2 regions of the Massilia sp. SYSU DXS3249 genome follow, and region 2 is predicted to be linked to the other one. Evidence: riboswitches for the same ligand, from Rfam matches in the RefSeq annotation. Region 2 holds a riboswitch; the other holds the start of a gene.

Region 1 (5,374 bases), on a different contig from region 2:
ACCAGTACCGAGGGCACCGTCATGCCACGCGCCCCTCGGCGGGCGACGAGGGCGAGGCCATGAAACGCTTGGGCATGCGCCCGGCCAGCCAGGCTTCGCGCCCGGCGCGCACCGCCAGCTTCATCGCCCCAGCCATGCGCACCGGATCGCGGGCGCAGGCGATCGCGGAGTTCATCAGCACGCCGTCGCAGCCCAGCTCCATGGCAATGGCCGCATCCGACGCCGTGCCGACGCCCGCGTCGACCAGTACCGGCACCGTGGCCTGTTCGACGATCAGGCCGAGGTTCCAGGGGTTGAGGATGCCCATGCCGGAGCCGATCAGCGAGGCCAGCGGCATCACCGCGACACACCCGATCTCCTGCAGGATTTTGGCCTGCACCGGATCGTCGCTGCAGTAGACCATCACCTCGAAGCCGTCGCGCACCAGGGTCTCGAGCGCCGCGATCGTCTCCGGCATGTGCGGAAACAGGGTCTTTTCGTCTCCCAGCACCTCGAGCTTGACGAGCTTGTGCCCGCCGAGCAGTTCGCGCGCCATCTGCAGCGTGTAGACGGCGTCGCGCGCGTTGTAGCAGCCGGCCGTATTCGGCAGGATCGTGAACCGGTCCGGGGGCAGCACGTCGAGCAGGCTCGGGGCATGCGGGTCCTGGCCGATGTTCACGCGGCGGATCGCCACCGTCACGATCTCGGCCTCGGCCGCCAGCGTGGCTTCCCGGGTTTCGATGAGGTCGCGGTACTTGCCGCTGCCCACCAGCAGGCGCGAGCGGTAGGCCTTGCCCGCGATGGTTAAAAGGTCGTCGTTCATGTCTGTCTCCTGGTTAGCCGCCGCCGATGGCGCGCACGATGTCCACCCGGTCGCGCGGCAGCAGCGCGCGCCCGTTCCATTGCTGGCGCGGCACCACCTCGCGGTTGACCGCCAGCGCCACGGCCTGCTGCCCGATGCCGAGCGCGCGCACCAGGTCGTCGAGCGTCTGCCCGGCCGGCAAGCGGTAGGGTTCGCCGTTGAGTTCGATGTCGAGCATGCTCATACCTCCCGATAGAGCCGGGCGCCGCCGCGCACGAATTCGACGGCCTTTTCCTGCATGCCCTGCGCCAGCGCCTGCCCTTCCCCGACGCCGCGCTCGGCCGCATACGCGCGTACCTCCTGCGTGATCTTCATCGAACAGAAATGCGGGCCGCACATCGAGCAGAAGTGCGCGACCTTGGCCGATTCCTTGGGCAGCGTGGCGTCGTGGAAGGCGCGCGCCTTGTCCGGGTCGAGCCCGAGGTTGAACTGGTCTTCCCAGCGGAACTCGAAGCGCGCCTTGGACAGGGCGTTGTCGCGGATCTGGGCGCCGGGATGGCCCTTGGCCAGGTCGGCGGCATGCGCAGCGATCTTGTAGGTGATGATCCCGTCCTTGACGTCGGCCTTGTCGGGCAGGCCGAGGTGTTCCTTCGGCGTGACGTAGCACAGCATCGCGGTGCCGTACCAGCCAATGGTGGCCGCGCCGATGCCGGACGTGATGTGGTCGTAGCCGGGCGCGATGTCGGTCGTCAGCGGGCCCAGGGTGTAGAACGGCGCCTCCCGGCATTGCGCCAGCTGGAGGTCCATGTTTTCCTTGATCAGGTGCAGCGGCACGTGGCCGGGACCTTCGACCATGGTCTGCACGTCGTGCTGCCATGCGACTTGCGTCAGTTCGCCGAGGGTCTTCAGCTCGGCCAGCTGCGCTTCGTCGTTGGCGTCGTAGATCGAGCCGGGGCGCAGGCCGTCGCCCAGGCTGAAGGCGACATCGTAGGCTTGCATGATGGCGCAGATCTCGTCGAAATGCGTGTACAGGAAGGACTCGCGATGGTGCGCCAGGCACCACTTGGCCATGATCGAGCCGCCGCGCGAGACGATGCCCGTCAGGCGCCTGGCCGTCATCGGCACATGCGCGAGGCGCACGCCGGCGTGGACGGTGAAGTAGTCGACGCCCTGCTCGGCCTGTTCGATCAGGGTGTCGCGGTAGATGTCCCAGGTCAGTTCCTCGGCCTTGCCGTGGACCTTTTCGAGTGCCTGGTACAGGGGCACGGTCCCGATCGGTACCGGGCTGTTACGGATGATCCATTCGCGCGTCTCGTGGATGTGCTTTCCGGTCGAGAGATCCATCACGTTGTCGGCGCCCCAGCGGATCGCCCAGGTCATCTTTTCCACCTCTTCGCCGATCGAGGACGTCACGGCCGAGTTGCCGATGTTGGCGTTGATCTTGACCAGGAAGTTGCGGCCGATGATCATCGGCTCGCTCTCCGGATGGTTGATGTTGGCGGGGATGATGGCGCGCCCGCGCGCGACTTCGGAACGCACGAATTCGGGCGTGATCTCTCCCGGGATCGAAGCACCGAAGGACTGGCCCGGATGCTGGCGGCCCAGCAGCGCGGCCGTGCGCTGCCCCATCGGACCGGACGCCTCCAGCTGCGCCAGGTATTCCCTGCGCTGCAGGTTCTCGCGCAGGGCCACGAATTCCATTTCGGGCGTGACGATGCCCTGGCGCGCGTAATGCATCTGGGTGACGTTGGCCCCGGCTTTCGCGCGGCGCGGCTTTCTCTGCAGCTCGAAGCGCAGCGCGTCCAGGCCGGGATCGAGCAGGCGTGCGGCGCCATAGGTCGAGCTGGGACCGGGCAGCTGCTCGGTGTCGCCGCGCCCGGCGATCCAGCCGGCGCGCAGGGGATGCAAGCCGCGCCGGATGTCGATGCGCGCGGCCGGATCGGTATAGGGGCCGGAGGTGTCGTAGACGAAGACCGGCGGGTTGGCCTCGCCGCCGAAGCTGGCGGACGTGGGGCTTTGCGCGACCGAACGCATCGGCACCCGGATGTCGGGGCGGCTGCCTTCGATGAAGACCTTGGTCGAATTCGGGAAGGGGGCGATCGCCGCCGTGTCCACCGTGGCGGTGGCGGCGTTGAAGTCTAGCGGGGCATTCATGTGGCTCCTTTGCGTGAGGAGCCAGCAAAGGAGGCGAAAGATGTGCAGGCGCGTGCGTGTGCACGACCGGACTCTCGGAAGCTTCCCTTCGCTGGCATTATCCAGATCAGGTTCAGAGGGTATTTCTCACCCGCGCACCGTATCGATGCGCAGGACCCCTAGCGTGTGCTGCCAAATCGGCAACGGACGGATTATAGCCCATCTGTCCTGCGCCATGCGTCCCTGCCCTTGGGCCTCGGCGGGAGCGCCTGCCGCAGCGGCGTCACATCATCGGCGACTCCTCGTTCATCGGGTGCAGTTCCAGCACGCCGCTCACCAGGCGCACCTCGACGAAGGGCGTCTGCCCCGGCACGATCTCCTTGACCGCCGTCGGCCCGCCCTCGACCGCCACTTCCAGCTGCACGGGAGCGGCCGCCTCGGTTTTCACTTCGAGCGAGTCGGCCCGCGAGATGGTCCAGTCGGTGCTGACGCCCGATTTTTGAAAGACCTGCTCGCCGTTGATCCGCACGCTCACGGTATTGTTCTGGAAGCCCTCTCCCAGCCTGACACGTAACATCATGACCCTCCCCGGGTTATCGGTTTTTGCCACAGGAATACCGGACAGGCCGCGGTGTTCGCAAGCCTGCCCGGCCAGTACCAGCACCAGCGCGAGCGCCGTCAGTACCCGCAGCACCATGGGTGCCTCAGGCCTTCCGGATGTCCCGTGCCGGCGACTCCATCAGCGTGGTCTTCGCCCCCTCTTCGTCCCCGATCTCGCGCTGGGCAAAAGCGAGGCAGGACATCGCCTCCCCGGTCGAGACCGGGTCGAGCACCTGGGCCGACTTCACGCTCGAGAGCAGCGCGATGCTGTCCTCGGCTTTCGGCGCCCGCACGCTGACGATTTTTTCGTCCGCGCCGTCGATGCTCTTGAACGCGCGGGCGGCGTTGACCCCCTTGATCATCCTGACATAGGTGGCCATCGGATGCTCCTGGTAGCGGTCCAGCACCTCGTCGAAGGCATCGTTACCCGAGCGCAGGGAGGCGTTGTCGGAGCCCTTCAGGTACAGCAGCGCGCCCTGGTCCGCGCCCATGAAGAGGTCGGCCAGCCTGTCGTCGTCCTCGCTGACCGGGTAGCGCACCCGGATCGTCAGGATATCCGACAGCACCTGCGAGCCGTCCAGCGCGGCATAGGCGGCGCGCACCCGGTATTGGCCCGGCTGGTCGAAATAGAAGCCGCCCTTGCCGTAGCCGATATAGGCGCTGTCCATGATCTCGTCCTTGATGCCGAGGACGGTCTGGCGATCCCCGACCAGGTGGTCGATCAGCGGTTCGTACGCGCACACTTCCCCGCTCGGCTTGCTGATCACGACCTTGACCAGGCCGTAGTTCGGATGCAGCCAGGTATGGGCGCGGCGTCCGCGCGTGTCGGTCGCCTTCAATGTGAGCTCCAGCACGACCGGCTCGCCGAGCGCGAAGCTGCGCTGGTGGGTCGAGATCGCCAGCACCAGGCCCGACTCGTCGGAGATCGGGTCGGCCATCACCTCGCGGCCCAGCGATGCGCCCACGGCGAAATTGCTCCCGCCCATGACGACATCGTTGCGGAAGCCATGGCGCAGGTGGATCAATTCCTCGTCGTCGAAACGGAAATCGAAACTGCTCCAGAAACCCGCCGGCCCGCCGCTCGGATAGGCCCAGGGGTAGTTCATCCAGGACAGCGAGTCCGGGCGGTTCGGCTTCGGCGGCGAGGCATACTGTTTCTGCCACGAGTGCATCAGGTTGAAGCAGTGCCCGAGCTCGTGCACATAGGTGTAGAGCTGGAGGCGCAGCTTTTCGGCCGTGGTCCCGCCGATGCCGCCGTGGAATACCGCACAGCCCTGGCGCTGCCTGCCCTCCTGGTCGAACATGATGCCGTACAGGCTGGGCCCGAGGTCGTGTTTCTGGGCGACCAGCAGCCAGACGCACCATTGCGGCAGGTCGCGCCACAAGGAGAAGTGGTTTTGCATCGCCGCATGCATCTCGGCATTGCTCCAGCTGGCGCCTGTTCCGGCCTCGCTGGCGTCGATGATGTTGTTGCCCGCGGTCGGCACCATGCCGATCCCCGCTTCGGCGAAGGAACTGACCACGCTCAGCGTGCGCGGCGCTCCGCCCGAGGGCAGCGAACCGGTGTTATAGCTGGCGAACGGCGGTGTCGCGAGGTCCGACACGCAGTCCGTTTCGATGCGCACCGTGCGGAAGTGCAGCGAAGTGAAGGGGCAGTGGTAGGAGGCCCCCGGCGTGTTCGAGACGGTAAAGAATTGCAGGGTCGCCGGAGCCTGGGGCTGGAACAGGCTCACCCGCGGTATCGTCACCTGCACCACCGGGGCGCCGGCCGCGAAGGTGAAACGGCCCTTGCCTTTTGCGACAATCTGCGTCGGGCTCGCCGTGATGACCGGGCTGTCCACGATGAAGGAGCCCACGTAG
Region 2 (5,374 bases):
CGCCGCGTCGCAACCGATGCCGCCGCCGCCCGCGGCGGCCCCGCCTTTCCCTCACACCGCGCATGAACGACACCATTGCCGTACTTGGCCTGAGCACCACCCCGCTGGAACTGATCTCGTTTGCCCTCGCGGTGACGACCGTCCTCCTCAACATCCGCCAGAACCACTGGGCCTGGCTGTTCTCGATCGCGTCTTCAGGCACCTACGCCGTCGTCTTCTTCGACGCCCGCCTGTACGGCGACAGCGGCCTGCAACTGGTGTTCATCGCCGCATCCATCTGGGGCTGGAGCCAGTGGCTGCGCGGCGCCGGCGAGACCCGCCTGACGGTGACGCGCCTGGGCGGCGCCGGCTGGGCCTGGGCGATCGCAGCCTGGGGCGCGGCCTACCTGGCGCTGTCCTGGTTCCTGGCGACGTACACCAACACCGACGTGCCGCACACCGACGGTTTTCTCACGGCCGGCAGCCTGGTCGGCCAGCTCCTGCTGGCGCGTAAGAAAGTCGAGAACTGGCATGTGTGGATCATCGTCGACGTGCTCTATGTGGGCCTGTACGTCTACAAGGACCTGTACGTGACGGCGGTGCTGTACGCGGTGTTCGTGCTGCTGGCCGCGCGTGGGCTGCGGGCGTGGAGCAATATCGCAGGGGTGGACAAATGAGCGGCGTGCTGCGCATCGCCGTGCTGGGCGCCGAGTCCTCCGGCAAGTCGACCCTGTGCGAAGTGCTGGCCCGGGCCCACGATACGCTCTGGGTGCCGGAGTACCTGCGCGAGTTCGTGGACACGCATGGGCGCGTGCCCTGCGAATCCGACCAGTTCGGGATTGCGCGCACCCAGCAGGAGCGCGAGGACGCGGCGGCGGCACGCGCCAGGCGTTTGCTGTTCTGCGACACGACGCCGCTGATGACGGCGCTCTACAGCCGCGTGTACTGGGGAAGGGTGGATGCGCAGCTCGACGCGCTGGCGGCCAGGCACGACTACGCGCTGACGCTGGTGACGGCGCCCGACCTGCCCTGGGTGCCGGACGGCCTGATGCGCGAATCGGAAGCGGTGCGCGCGCGGGTGTACGCGATGGTGGTGGAGGAACTGGACGCGCGCGGCATCCCCTTCGTGCTGGTGCAGGGAGACCTGGCGCAGCGGGTGCGGCAGGTGGAAGCGGCGTTGAAAGTCATCGCCGCGGTGTAGACGGCCGCGGGTTCCGGTGGCGCAGCAACGCGTGGAGTCGGGGACTCCACCCTACGCATCGCGCCAGACGTAGGGTGTGAGGGGGGCGCCGAGCCTCCTGACTCCACGCGTTCAGGACCTCAGCACACTTTTGCCGTCAGAAATCCACCTGCGCCGACAACCGGAAGGTACGCGGTGCCCCCGGCAGCAGGTAACCGCCCAGCTGCTGCGTCACGTCGCGCCAGTAGAACTTGTCCGCCACGTTGTCGACACGCGCACGCAGGGTCACGTTCGTCGCTCCCATCTTCAGCCCATACGACGCATTCAGCCCGAACACGTGGTAGCCCGGGACGTTGACCGTGTTCTCCGGATCGAAGGACTTCTCGCCGGCGTACTGCCACTGGCCGCCGACCTTCAGGCCGGGCACGGCGGGGACCGCGTAATCGGCCCAGAGCGTCGACTTCAGCTCCGGCACATTGGTGACGCGCTTGCCGTCGTACAGCGCATCGCCCGTGTTTTCCTGCCGCGCGCGCAGTGCCATCAGCGAGGCGCCGTAGGTCAGCGCGCCGCTGCTCCGCTGGGCGGCCAGCTCGATGCCGCGGTGCTGCTGGTTGCCGTTGCGGACAAACGTGTTCTCCGCGTTCGTGTACTCGAAGCCCTTGGTGATCTGGAACAGCGCCGCGCTCAGCGCCACGCCGCCGACCTCGCCCTTGGTGCCGAGCTCGAACTGCTTCGAGCGGTTCGGGCCCAGGTCCTGGTTCTGGTTGGTGGTCTCCATCTCGGCCACGCCGCCGGCGTCCAGCCCGTGGGCGACGGTGCCGTAGACGTTCCAGCCTGGGTTCAGGCTGTAGACGAGCGACACGCTCGGCAGCAGAAAGGATGCGCGGCTCGAGGTCCAGCCGAGCTCCGGTTCCGGCAGCTGCTCGCTGGCGATCTTCACGTAGCGCAGGCCGGTGTGCAGGGCGAGGTCCGGCGTGAGGGTCATGATGTCCTGCACGAAGAGCGAGCGTTCGCGCTCGCTGAAGCGTTCGCTGACCGGGCCGGTGCTCGGGTTGCCCGGCGCAGGATCGACGACCTGGTTCACGTAGATATTGCTGGAGCCGGCGTAGTCGTAGACATAGTCGCCGTAGCTGTTGTGGCGTTCGCTGTAGCCGATGCCGGCGGTGAGCAGGTGGCGCAGGGCGCCGGTCGCGAAGCGGCCCTGGACCTGCGCCTGGACGCCGAACGGGGTCTTGCGCTCGCCCGTGCTCTGGTAGTCGTAGACGTCGTAGTCGCCGTTCGAGCAGTAGCCCGGATAGAAGCCCTCGCCCTCGTTGCTGCAGCCGTAGGGGAAGGCGGTGAAGTCGTCGCGCTTGAACCAGTGCTTGTTGGCGGAGAAGGTGGCGCGCCAGTCGGGCGCAAAGCGGTAGTCGAAGCGCAGGCCGAGGTTGGCGCTGTCGGTGTCGACCGGCCTGGTCCATGGCTGGTCGTTGAGCAGGGTCTTGGGCGACACATTGGCCGGCAGCGCCACGCCGCGGATCAGCTGGTAGCCGGGCGCGGTGACCTGCTCCTTGTGCTGGATGTCCATGTCGAGCTGCAGCAGTGCGTCCGGCGTGATCTGCCAGTCGAAGGCGCCGGATGCGAACTGGCGCTTGCCGTCGGCGCCTTCCACGTAGGAGCGCAGGCGCTCGGCGGCGGCGTTCACGCGGTAGCCGAAGCGGCGGTCCTCGAAGCGTCCGCCGAGGTCGACGGCGCCGTACAGGGTGCCGCGCTCGCGCGCCTCGACCGTCACCGAACGCAGGGGCGCATTCGTCGGGCGCTTGGTGACGAAGTTCAGCAGGCCGCCGGGGGCGGCGAGGCCCGCCTGCATGCCGGCCACGCCCTTGAGCAGCTCGAAGCGCTCCTTGTTTTCGAGCGGGATCTGGGTGTCGGCCGGAATGGCGAAGCCGTCCTTGCGGTAGCCCGAGTTGTTGTTCAACATGAAGCCGCGCACCGAGAACTGCTCGGCATAGCCGACGGCGTTGTAGGCGTCGCCGACGGAGGCATCGTAGGCCACGGCTTCGCTGGCGCTGCGGATCGACAGGTCCTGCATCTGCTCGCGGCTGAAGGCGCTGATCGAGGCCGGGGTGTCGATGATCGCCATGTCGGCGAAGCCGCCGACGCTGGCGCGCTCGCTCGCGGCCCACTTGCTGCCGCTGACGTGGACCGAGGCGATCGGCTCGGCCGTTTGTTCAGACGCATGGACGGCGAAAGCCTGGGCCAGGGCGCAGGCGAGGAGGGAATGCTTGAAGACAGGGTTCATTGCTTGCTCAGGATTTGAGCGGCGCACGGAGGCGCCGCTTTTAAACAAAAAGCCGGAGCCAACGTGGGGGAAGGGCACACAAAGAAAGGGACTGCGTTGCGCTTTCCTTCGCTGGCATTATCCAGATCAGGTACGAAGGGTATCTCTCACCCGGAACGCGAATTCCAGGACCCCTAGCGAGGCGCGAGTGTAACACGGCCTGCTCGAGCCGTGGTGGTTCTGTCAATGCAGGGCGGGAAGGCGCGATACGAAACCGCTTACACCTCGGCGGTTTCGCGCAAGGGCGCCGCATGCTCATGATGCGAGCGCGCATGCAGCAGGTGCCGCTGCAGTGTCCCGCGCGCACCGTCGCCGATCGCGCGCCAGTACTCGCGGCGCTGGGCCGCGCGCTTGCGGTGCTTGGACGGCATGTCGGCCAGCGGCTTGAGGTAGAAGGGCAAGGCGATCAGCCAGGCCGAACCCGGCATTTCGACGCCGCCGAGGACCTTCCAGAAGCCGTCGTAGGCGTTGGCGAAGTGCTTGGCGTCCGCCGGGTCGTAGGCGATGTGGGCCTCGCACTTCACGGCCAGCACCTGTTCCATGCCGACCGCCTGGGCCACGCCCTGCATCGCGGCGAAGCAGAAGAAGCTCGGCGAATTGTTGGGGAAGCAGCGCTCGAAAGCCTCGAAGGCTTCGGTCGAATCGGTCCAGCGTCCCTGGTTGCGCGCGATGAAGGGCACCAGCGGCACCGGCACGCCGGCAATGGCGCCGTCGACCCAGGAAAAGGAGAGCCGCTGCAGCACCTTGCCGTCGGCGACCAGGGCGATGGTCAGGTCGCCCTCGGCATTCATGCGCGAGGCCATCTCGAGCCGGATCAGGAACTCGCTGCCCTCGGCCGCATGCCGCCACAGCGTCAGGCCGCCGGCCGCGTAAACCGCCTGCTTGTAGGCGGCGTCGAAGGTGGTCTCCTCGAAACGGTAGTGCGACAGCACGCACTGCACCCGCTGGCGCGCGCTCAGGCCCTCGACCAGGTAGCCACGGTGGCTGAGATGGTGGAAGGGATCGTCGTGCGGCGCCGCCATCACGTAGTTGCGGTAGACATCGAGCTGGCACAGGGCGGCGTGGTCGCGGTAGAACAGCAGCACGCGCGCACTGCGCAGGGTCGACAGCAGCCAGGAGGAGAGCGGCAGCCGCCGGCGGTAGGCCAGCCAGTGACGGGTCAGGTGAGAGAAGATCATGGAGCCTTCCTTCGGAGACGTCGGGTTGCGGACAGGCTCATGTTGTCCTACCTGGGGCGCTCGGGCGGTGAGATTGCTCAAGGGAAATAAATTCTTTGAGGCAATATTTTTGCCGGCATGTTCCCCGCCGCGGACGCGTCCTCGCAACATCGTTCTTCCTTCAGTTCGGTCTGTTTTTATGATCGAACGTCACCGTTCGTTTCCTGAAAGATACCATATCCCCGACGCATGGCACCGATCCGAGGCGCGCGCAGCCCCGCCGGATTCTGTTCCATACTCGTGGCTCCACCACGGCGGAGGGCACGATGGCTTACCAACTGTTTTATTGGCCGGGCATCCAGGGACGCGGCGAATTCGTCCGCCTGGCCTTAGAGGAAGCGGGCGAGGATTACGAGGATGTGGCGCGCGGGCCGGGCGGCAGCGATGCCATGATGGCCGCGCTGAAGGAAGGCCAGACGCCGGCCTTCGCGCCGCCTTTCCTGCGCAGCGGCGGCATGACGATCGGCCAGACGGCGGCAATACTGATGTACCTCGGCGAGCGCCACGGGCTGGCGCCGCAGGACACGGCCGGCCGGCTCTGGACCCACCAGCTGCAGCTGACCATCGCCGACCTGGTCGCGGAAGCCCACGAGACCCACCATCCGGTCGGCGCCGGCCTGTATTACGAAGACCAGAAGCCGGAGGCGCGCCGCCGCGCCGCCGAGTTCACGGCCGCGC

What was found. Region 2 has a riboswitch for thiamine pyrophosphate ahead of ACWCIA_RS12305 (TonB-dependent siderophore receptor). Riboswitches for the same ligand answer to the same signal wherever they lie in the genome.
Region 1: linked by a shared signal. The riboswitch ahead of thiC (phosphomethylpyrimidine synthase ThiC) and the one ahead of ACWCIA_RS12305 (TonB-dependent siderophore receptor) in region 2 are both predicted to bind thiamine pyrophosphate.

What each region holds. Positions count from the first base shown of each region.
Region 1 covers NZ_JBSIPX010000012.1:127,906-133,279, forward strand. Annotated here, with positions in the region: gene thiD (bifunctional hydroxymethylpyrimidine kinase/phosphomethylpyrimidine kinase) at 1-23, opposite strand, end outside; gene ACWCIA_RS15295 (thiazole synthase) at 20-802, opposite strand; gene thiS (sulfur carrier protein ThiS) at 816-1,019, opposite strand; gene thiC (phosphomethylpyrimidine synthase ThiC) at 1,022-2,935, opposite strand; TPP riboswitch at 3,002-3,105, opposite strand; gene ACWCIA_RS15310 (hypothetical protein) at 3,198-3,611, opposite strand; gene ACWCIA_RS15315 (hypothetical protein) at 3,619-5,374, opposite strand, start outside.
Region 2 covers NZ_JBSIPX010000009.1:32,785-38,158, forward strand. Annotated here, with positions in the region: gene pnuC (nicotinamide riboside transporter PnuC) at 63-656, shown strand; gene ACWCIA_RS12300 (AAA family ATPase) at 653-1,180, shown strand; gene ACWCIA_RS12305 (TonB-dependent siderophore receptor) at 1,317-3,440, opposite strand; TPP riboswitch at 3,527-3,625, opposite strand; gene ACWCIA_RS12310 (DUF535 family protein) at 3,698-4,657, opposite strand; gene ACWCIA_RS12315 (glutathione S-transferase family protein) at 4,963-5,374, shown strand, end outside.